Regions from separate parts of the Laceyella tengchongensis genome, predicted to be linked through region 2. Evidence: a T-box and tRNA genes for the amino acid it is inferred to sense, from the RefSeq annotation. Region 2 holds a T-box; the other holds one or more tRNA genes.
The links. The T-box of region 2 lies ahead of pheS (phenylalanine--tRNA ligase subunit alpha). A T-box ahead of a tRNA ligase gene usually reads a tRNA of that ligase, here a tRNA-Phe.
Positions count from the first base shown of each region.

Region 1: it has a tRNA-Phe gene. The T-box ahead of pheS (phenylalanine--tRNA ligase subunit alpha) is inferred to sense a tRNA for this amino acid. The anticodon was not compared.

Region 1 is NZ_FXTU01000002.1:666,255-670,660, forward strand. Features, by position in the region: gene mnmA (tRNA 2-thiouridine(34) synthase MnmA) at 1-834, shown strand, start outside; gene QQZ12_RS06945 (hypothetical protein) at 1,078-1,719, shown strand; tRNA gene QQZ12_RS06950 (tRNA-Arg) at 1,770-1,846, opposite strand; tRNA gene QQZ12_RS06955 (tRNA-Leu) at 1,856-1,942, opposite strand; tRNA gene QQZ12_RS06960 (tRNA-Cys) at 1,953-2,026, opposite strand; tRNA gene QQZ12_RS06965 (tRNA-Trp) at 2,035-2,108, opposite strand; tRNA gene QQZ12_RS06970 (tRNA-Thr) at 2,112-2,187, opposite strand; tRNA gene QQZ12_RS06975 (tRNA-Phe) at 2,189-2,264, opposite strand; tRNA gene QQZ12_RS06980 (tRNA-Ser) at 2,307-2,400, opposite strand; gene QQZ12_RS06985 (DUF4190 domain-containing protein) at 2,628-2,909, opposite strand; gene QQZ12_RS06990 (hypothetical protein) at 3,102-3,770, opposite strand; gene QQZ12_RS06995 (hypothetical protein) at 3,952-4,128, opposite strand; gene QQZ12_RS07000 (hypothetical protein) at 4,137-4,406, opposite strand, start outside.
Region 2 is NZ_FXTU01000001.1:551,495-555,900, forward strand. Features, by position in the region: gene QQZ12_RS02690 (disulfide oxidoreductase) at 1-136, shown strand, start outside; gene QQZ12_RS02695 (hypothetical protein) at 228-410, shown strand; gene sspI (small acid-soluble spore protein SspI) at 480-689, opposite strand; gene QQZ12_RS02705 (potassium channel family protein) at 792-1,454, shown strand; gene QQZ12_RS02710 (TrmH family RNA methyltransferase) at 1,451-2,263, shown strand; T-box leader at 2,325-2,562, shown strand; gene pheS (phenylalanine--tRNA ligase subunit alpha) at 2,610-3,611, shown strand; gene pheT (phenylalanine--tRNA ligase subunit beta) at 3,627-4,406, shown strand, end outside.

The DNA.
Region 1 (4,406 bases), on a different contig from region 2:
TTCCTTGATGAATACAAAAAAGGCAGAACCCCCAATCCGGACATCATGTGCAACCGGGAAATCAAGTTTGGCGAGTTCTTAAACAAAGCGAAACAGCTAGGGGCCGATTTCATCGCAACGGGCCATTACGCACAAATCATCGAGAAAAACGGAGAAAAGTACCTAGCCCGTGGCGCGGACCCCAATAAAGACCAAACCTATTTCTTGTACGCCGTCAACAAACCGCAATTGCTACAGGCCATGTTTCCCATTGGGCACATGCAGAAACAGGAGGTGCGCGAGATCGCGCAAAAAGTCGGTTTGGCCACAGCCAAAAAGAAAGACAGCACCGGCATCTGTTTCATCGGCGAGCGAAATTTCCGCGAATTCCTCAGCCACTATCTGCCTGCACAACCTGGAGAGATCCATACCCTAGATGGGGAAGTGAAAGGGCGGCACGACGGCTTGATGTATTATACGTTGGGCCAACGTCAAGGATTGGGGATCGGTGGAAGCGGAACAGGGGAACCCTGGTTTGTCGTGAAAAAGGACATTGAAAAGAACATTCTCTATGTGGCGCAAGGCCATGACCATGAAGCACTGTACTCCGGTGGGCTCATCGCCACCGATATCAATTGGTTGGGCCAAGGCGACACTCCAAACGAGCCTTTTACATGCACCGCTAAATTCCGCTACCGTCAAAAAGACCAACCGGTGCGCGTACTTCCGCAACCGGACGGCACTTTCCGCGTAGAATTCGCCGAACGGCAACGGGCGGTCACCCCGGGGCAATCCGTGGTTTTCTATGATGAGGAAATTTGTTTAGGTGGGGGCATTATTGACAGCACCTTTTAATATAAAATAGAATTGGGCGGTTTTCTTGAACGGCCACAGGGCTGAATCAAGAAAGCCGCACCTTATTTTTACGATGCCTCTCTCGACATCGTTCAGCAAACTTCTATCCCCCTGTTTCTTTTGGCTACCAAAATGTTTCCGTTTTATGGCACAACCGAAAACGGGACTTTAGTCTACTATTCAAATATTGGAAAATAGAGTAGCATTAAGTCGAGTTTCATAGTATAAAGGGGGATTGTAGCATTGAAGGACAAAGCGTATTTACCCGCCCCTGAGTTTGACACAGACGACCTGTCTCCCGAAGAATACAGCACGCAAATCAAACGAAAAACCATCGCTCTGATTGGTGCTGGCATTGCATGTTCCGTCTTTTCCTACGCCATTTTCACCAACTCAACTGGCTCTATTTCAACTGACAACAACGAAGTCACCGCCAAGCAAACGAAACGGCCTACCCCAGAGACGGAACAAAAACTGCACAGGTCAAGCCAGTCCGCATCCACCGCTACAAAAGCGAATTCGTCGGACAACGGCCATCAACCCAACGACCCGGCAAAACATCTTCCCGGCATGGTTGACGGAGATGCCAACCCAACCCCAGATGCGACTCACCCTAACCAATCTCCGAACAAACCCTCACACATCGGGAATGACGACAACCGGGATCCGCTTAACATTTTTCACGCCTCCTCAAATGTAGTGGCCAGCGCGACGCCTTCATATGAAAAAAACCCTTCACCAAGTTCAGACATACATAATAAACCTTCAACCGTTGTACAGAAGGAAAAACCACAGCAAAATACGCCCACATGCGAGCTGGCCTGCGAAGCGACAAAATCTACTAAAAAAAAGTTGGCAGAAATATTGCGAGATTTAACCAATTGAAGCCAATAAAAAAAGTAGCTGACTTTTTTCAAAGCCGGCTACTTTTTATATGGCGTGCCCTGGAAGATTCGAACTCCCGACCTTCTGATCCGTAGTCAGACGCTCTATCCAGCTGAGCTAAGGGCACATATGCGATTGGTGCGGACGAAGGGACTTGAACCCCCACAGCCTTGCGGCCACAAGAACCTGAATCTTGCGCGTCTGCCAATTCCGCCACGTCCGCAAACTTCATATGGAGGCGGCACCCGGACTCGAACCGGGGGTAAAGGTTTTGCAGACCTCTGCCTTACCACTTGGCTATGCCGCCATGATAATTGGCAGGGGCGGTAGGAATCGAACCCACACTGGAGGTTTTGGAGACCTCTGTTCTACCACTAAACTACGCCCCTGTATGGTGCTGGTGAGAGGACTTGAACCCCCAACCTACTGATTACAAGTCAGTTGCTCTACCAATTGAGCTACACCAGCGTGGTGGCTCGGGACGGAATCGAACCGCCGACACGAGGATTTTCAGTCCTCTGCTCTACCGACTGAGCTACCGAGCCACATTCTTTTATTATAACATAGACAATCGTTTTTGTCAAAAATGGCGGAGAGAGAGGGATTCGAACCCTCGAGGCGAGTTTTGCCCGCCTACACGATTTCCAATCGTGCTCCTTCGGCCAGCTCGGACATCTCTCCGTGTTGTGAAGTTAAATTTTCGTTTTCGTCAGCTCATCTCGCTGACAAAATATATATTACACTGGTTCATTCATGTTGTCAACGGGAATTTTAATTTAATTCTATTCTGAATTTATTTGGTTGCCACCCCGCACGCTTGGATTTTCTCTCACTGGTCAACCCCATGCTCCGCCATCTACCGAAGATATGATTTGACTTTCCTTTTCCGCAACCGATTGCTATCTGCGTTATGGGAGTGCGGTCATCAACACCGCTTTTAACAGCGCATGAATAAAACTGAACCCAATCGCCAATCCGCTTAACATCATCCCCACGCTCGCCAAGTTCCCTTTTTCTGATCTTCTACCCCTCAGCCCCAGCACCAATCCGACCACTCCGCACACAATCCCGGCCAGCGCAAACACAAAGGCTGAAAAAAAGCCGACAATTCCCAACACCAATGCAATCTGCGCTTCTTTGTTCCGCTGTGGCATTCTTTCCAAATTGGTTTGAATTTGCGTTGGTTCCATCAAATCCCTCCAACCCGCATCTTAATGTTAGTTTATTCATCAGGAAGCAGATATTCCCTCTCTCTTCATTCTTTTCATTTTCCTTCCATCGCAAACCCCCTTTTTATAAATTTTCCCCAAGCCCCCCTTCATTCCATGTGGCGGGATGAGGTCATTTTGATAAAAAAAGCCACCTGCTGGCAGCTTTTTCCTTTATGTCCTTTCTTTTTGGCTGGAACTCGCTTTTTTGTAAGCAAGTTCAAAAGCGGTCTCTTCTTGCGCTTGTTGCGTCTTTTTGTGAGCCGTTTTCTTATCATCTGCTGGCACGTTTTCTTCAAGGTAGTCGAGTGCCCTGACACTTTTACTCTTGGCCCGAAGCCCGTCGTAACTAAATCCAAATTGCAACTCAACCTCTTTGTTGAGAGAATCCTTTGTAATTCCTTTTGCTTGCCCTGGCTTGAAAAACACCTCAAATCCATTGACCTCGATTTTTCCATTGCCGGGATGCTTATACTCCGTCACGATCCCTCTTACTGTCCGCAACGGGTTTCCACCAGCTTCATCAACCATCCGATGATGAACCAATGACTGCAATCCCTCTCCTACTCCAAACCACTCAAAACAAAAAGTCTTGTAGGGGGACTTCTCCGCTTCTTTGGCACAAGCTTCAATTAATCTCTTTGCCCTGCTTTTCTCAAACTCATATCCTTCCATCCCTTTCAATACCATGAGGACATAATGATAATAAAGGGCCTGCACCTGATTGGTTCTGCTACTCCAAGCGGACAAATATTCAATCGCATCATCGAGAGTCACATTGGGATGATGGCGTGCCACTTGGAACCATAAATAAATGTTTTTCTCATTGTCCGGCTCTTCCATGAGATTGTCTTTCAGCAATTCATGATATAATTGAGATTTTTTGTGCCGATTTTGCTGAAATCCTTAAATTTCTGTCTGCAAAGCGAACGATTTGCAGACGGATCATCGGTTTGTTAGAGATCGACTACAATAAGTTGTTCAAGTTTTGTATCACGATGTTCAAATCCATGTACAGTTTCTTTCAATCATTTTCACAATGCGTGATATAGGTGTTGCTTTCCTCTTCAATATGTGTTTGTTTCACGCTTTCCAAAAGGCCCTCCACCAAATCCAGACAAGCCAAAACCCACTGGTTACTTGGGCGCTTAAAAAATTCTGCATGTGTGAGTCCTGAGATTTTAACCACATCTTCAATCATGTGTATGATCATCTCAACATAGGAGATGGACTCATGCAACAAGTTGTTGTGATCACGGGACCGTTTAAACCAACTCCCCGCATGGTTCGCAACACTTTTACTTCCTCCAACTCTTCCCCGGAAAGAAGCTTGGGCTGCTTTGTGTACTTCGCTTTTAGTGCATTTAGCTTATCTTTTAACTGCTCTCGTATGCACAATCCTTTGATGTGATAAAGCAGGGAGTCCACTTTACCTTGCCGCTCCGATGTTTCAATCGCCTTATCTGCCGCATTGTTCGC
Region 2 (4,406 bases):
GCCTTGCGCGCAAGCCTATATTGATTGGTTTGGGTTTATCACGATTCCATTTTTGGCGTTGGTTGCATTCATCTTGATCGTTGTCTTTCTCTCATTTGCCCGCAGTGGCGCAGTTGAAGACGAAGCTTCAGAATAAACGGGCATATTTCCCTTGGCATTTGCCGGAGCCTGTTGTGACGGTGGGTACATAGACTAGTACTGAAGTCACAACGAAGGGAGATCGATCTGTGAAAAATGGAACTTTGAAGACAAGCGGCATAGGTTTTGGCGGCTTTGGCGGGATAGGGTCGGCCATCGCCATCGCGATCATCGTCATCCTGATCATCGCCTTCTTCTGCTTCTGGGGCTTTTTCGGAGGCGGCTGGGGTTTCGGTGGGGGCTTTGGTGGTTTCCCCGGATTCTGCCTGTAACTGCATAACGAAAAAAGCAAGCCTGTTCGTTAAGAACGAACGACGGGCTTGCCTGTTTTTTTTTAATCCTTATTTAGGAAGCGCTTCGTGCAGTGTTTCGATGAGTTGATTGCGCTCGGCGTCGGAGCTGTTTTTCCAGATGACTTCGAACAGCACACCCAGTCCGGGCAACAATTTTTCTTCGCCTTGTTGAATAGAGTCCACCACTAATTCTTGCAGTTGTTGCGGATTCATGGTATGAATGTTGTGTATTACTGCACCGCGAATGTCAAAATTCATCCTGATAACCCCCTTTTACATAAGTCTTTACGGAAAAAATAACTTTATCCCTAAACGATTTGGGTTAAGCTAATTTGCAGAGGCTTTGCGGAGGCGACAAAAGTGAGTAAAACGTTTGCGATTATTGGCTTGGGCCGATTTGGAGGAAGCGTGGCCAAAACACTTCATTCCATGGGGTACGAAGTGTTGGCCATTGATAAAGACCACCAACGCGTTCAGGATATGTCCCAAGTGCTACTGCACACCGTGGAAGCAGACACGACCGATGAAAACGCGTTGAAAGCGCTGGGAATACGCAATTTTGACGTAGTGGTGGTCGCTATTGGCAATGACATCCAGGCCAGCATCTTGACTACGTTGGTGCTCAAAGAAATCGGATGCCCGAAAGTCGTGGTGAAAGCGATCAACGAGATGCATGGCAAGGTATTGAATAAATTGGGAGCCGACCGCGTGGTGTTCCCGGAACGCGACATGGGGGTGCGCGTAGTTCACAGCTTGATTTCACCCAATATCCTAGAGTATATCGAGCTATCCGATGACTATAGCATCATTGAGGTGATCGCCGGTGAATTTTTCAACGGGAAAACACTGCAGGAATTAAATATTCGTGCGAAATTCGGTTGCAATGTGATGGCCATTAAGAACGGGTCGCAGTTTAACATTAACCCTGCGGCGACCGATATGATACATAAAGGTGACACGTTGGTTGTGATCGGCCATAATGACGATTTGAAAAAATTACAGGAAAAGACAGATGACCAATGACAATAAAAAAACGCATTTCCATTACATCTCCTCATAATGAGCAAGTAAAACGCTGGAAAAAGTTGAACACCAGAAAAGGGCGGGCGCAAGAGAGGGCGCTGTTGATTGAAGGCGAACACCTGTTATTGGAAGCGGCGCGGGCATCTGCACAGTTTGAAGCGGTGCTGGTCAATAGGGATAAAGAAGAGGTCTACCAACGCATCAAAGGGGAATTGCCGCCCGATGCGCCCGTGTACGAACTAGCTCCTGCCGTATTTGCCGCGCTGGTGGACACTGAAACGCCGCAAGGGTTGGCAGCTGTCATCACTGCGCCAGTTTGGCCGCGTGACGTTTGGCTAGACAAAGATGGTGATTTGACCGTGCTACTTCTGGACGCTGTCCAAGACCCTGGCAACTTGGGGACGATCATCCGTACAGCTCAAGCGGCAGGAGTGGATAGCATCCTGCTGGGGAAAGGGACGGTTGATCCATTCAATGCCAAAGTAGTCCGTTCGGCAATGGGTGCGTTGTTTCGCATGCCGCTTATCCAGATTGATTTGGCGGAAGCGATCCCAATGTTGCAGTCCCGGGGAGTGACAGTTGTGAATGCCTCTCCACATGCTGGCACGCACCATTTTGATTATGCTTTTCCGGCGCGGGTGGCACTGTTGCTGGGCAATGAAGGCCGAGGCGTCGATGAGAAATACCTGCCGCTGGTGGATGCGGATGTCACCATCCCTATGCCGGGTGGAACCGAGTCATTAAATGTATCCATCACCGGCGCGATTTTGCTGTATGAACGAATCCGGCAACATTTTCAGGCAAGGTAACTGTTGCAGGTTGACTTTGCCATAGCTTATAATATTAAATAATTTAATCTGACAATGGATTTGAAAAGCGATGACAGAGAAGAGTAAGCAGTGCATCCTTTCAGGGAGGGAACACCATGACTGGAAGTGTTCCTAAGGAACTGGCTGCTGAAGTTCGCTCTGGAGCTGTCCCCTGAACTGACGTGAACGTGAACGCGAGTAGGGGGAACCGGTTTGACCGTTATCTCTGTAAGTGGAAAAGAAGGAGAAGACTGCCTTCTTTTCAAAAAGGGTGGTACCGCGAATCTCTCGTCCCTTTGGACGCGGGATTTTTTTATTTTCCATCAAAAAGAGGGGAGTATCAATGATGCGCGAACGTTTAACAAGTTTGCAAGATGAAGCGGCCATTGCGATCGCTAATGCGGAGAGCTTGGACGCACTGAGGGAACTAAAAGTAAAGTATCTGGGAAAAAAAGGTGAATTAACAAGTGTATTGCGCGGCATGGGGAGCTTGCCCCCGGAAGAGCGGCCGGTGATCGGCGGATTGGCCAATGAGATTCGGGCACAACTCGACCTGTTGATCGCGGAGAAAGAATCAGCCTTTGAAGAGGCGGCGCTCAATGAGCAGCTGGCCACAGAGACGATTGATGTCACGTTGCCGGGAACCCCTGTTAAGTTGGGTTCGATTCATCCATTGAATCTGGTGATTGAACAGCTGGAAGACGTCTTCATCGGCATGGGATTTGAAATCGCCGAAGGGCCGGAAGTGGAGACGGATCAATACAACTTTGAAGCGTTGAACCTGCCCAAAGAACATCCGGCGCGCGACATGCAAGATTCGTTTTACATAACGCCGGAGACGTTGCTTCGCACACACACTTCGTCGGTGCAAGTGCGCACCCTGGAGAAAAAAGAAGGGCATGTGCCAGTAAGGATCATCTGCCCTGGTAAGGTGTACCGCCGCGATGATGACGATGCGACACATTCACATCAATTCACCCAAGTCGAGGGCCTGGTGGTTGACCGCGGCGTGTCGATGAGTGAGTTAAACGGTGTCTTGTTGGCCTTAATTGAAAAGATGTTTGGCGAAGGAACCGAAATGCGGTTGCGCCCCAGTTATTTCCCATTCACTGAGCCGAGTGTGGAAGTGGACATCTATCATCCGGAAAAAGGCTGGGTAGAGATCTTGGGAGCGGGCATGGTTCATCCGCGCGTGTTGGAGAAAGCCGGCTACAATCCGGAACGTTATTCTGGTTTCGCCTTCGGAATCGGGGTGGAGCGGATCGCCATGCTGAAATACGACGTTGATGACATTCGCCATTTTTACAATAATGATTTGCGTTTCTTGCGCCAATTTCGTTCTGAGTGAGAGGAGTGACATCAAATGCTAGTATCGTATGAATGGTTGTCTCAATATGTGGATTTAGAAGGGATTTCTCCGGAAGATATCGCTGAAGAGCTGAATCGGACGGGGATTGAAGTGGAAGTGATCTATACTCGCGATCCCGGCGTATCTGGTGTCATCATCGGGGAAGTGATGTCAGTGGAACGCCATCCCGAAGCGGATCGGCTCAATGTTTGTTTGGTTAACGTAGGGAAAGGGCAAGTGTTGCAGATTGTGTGCGGCGCGAAAAACGTGGCCGCCGGACAACGGGTGCCCGTCGCCTTGGTCGGGGCCAAATTGCCGGGCGGATTGCACATCAAAAAAGCCAAACTGCGCGGGGTGGAGTCAAATGGTATGATTTGTTCCGCTCAAGAATTGGGCTTCCCGGAAAAAGTGCTGATGAAAGAACAGACTGAAGGCATTTTGGTGTTGGAGCCCGACGCGCCGATTGGCATTGATATCAAAGAATTCCTGGGCATGAATGACCAGGTAATCGAATTGCAATTAACGCCGAATCGTTCCGATTGCTTGGGAATGATCGGAGTTGCTTATGAAGTGGCGGCTATTTTTGACCGTGAGTTGCGTTTGCCCATGACGCAAGATATGCCGTTACAATACGAGGCACCCATCAACGTGTACATTGAATCGGAAGAAGATTGTCCTTTTTATGCGGCGCAAGTGGTGCATGACATTAAAGTCGGGCCGTCCCCACAATGGATGCAAAACCGCTTGATTTCGGCGGGTATTCGTCCGATCAACAATATTGTGGATATTACCAAC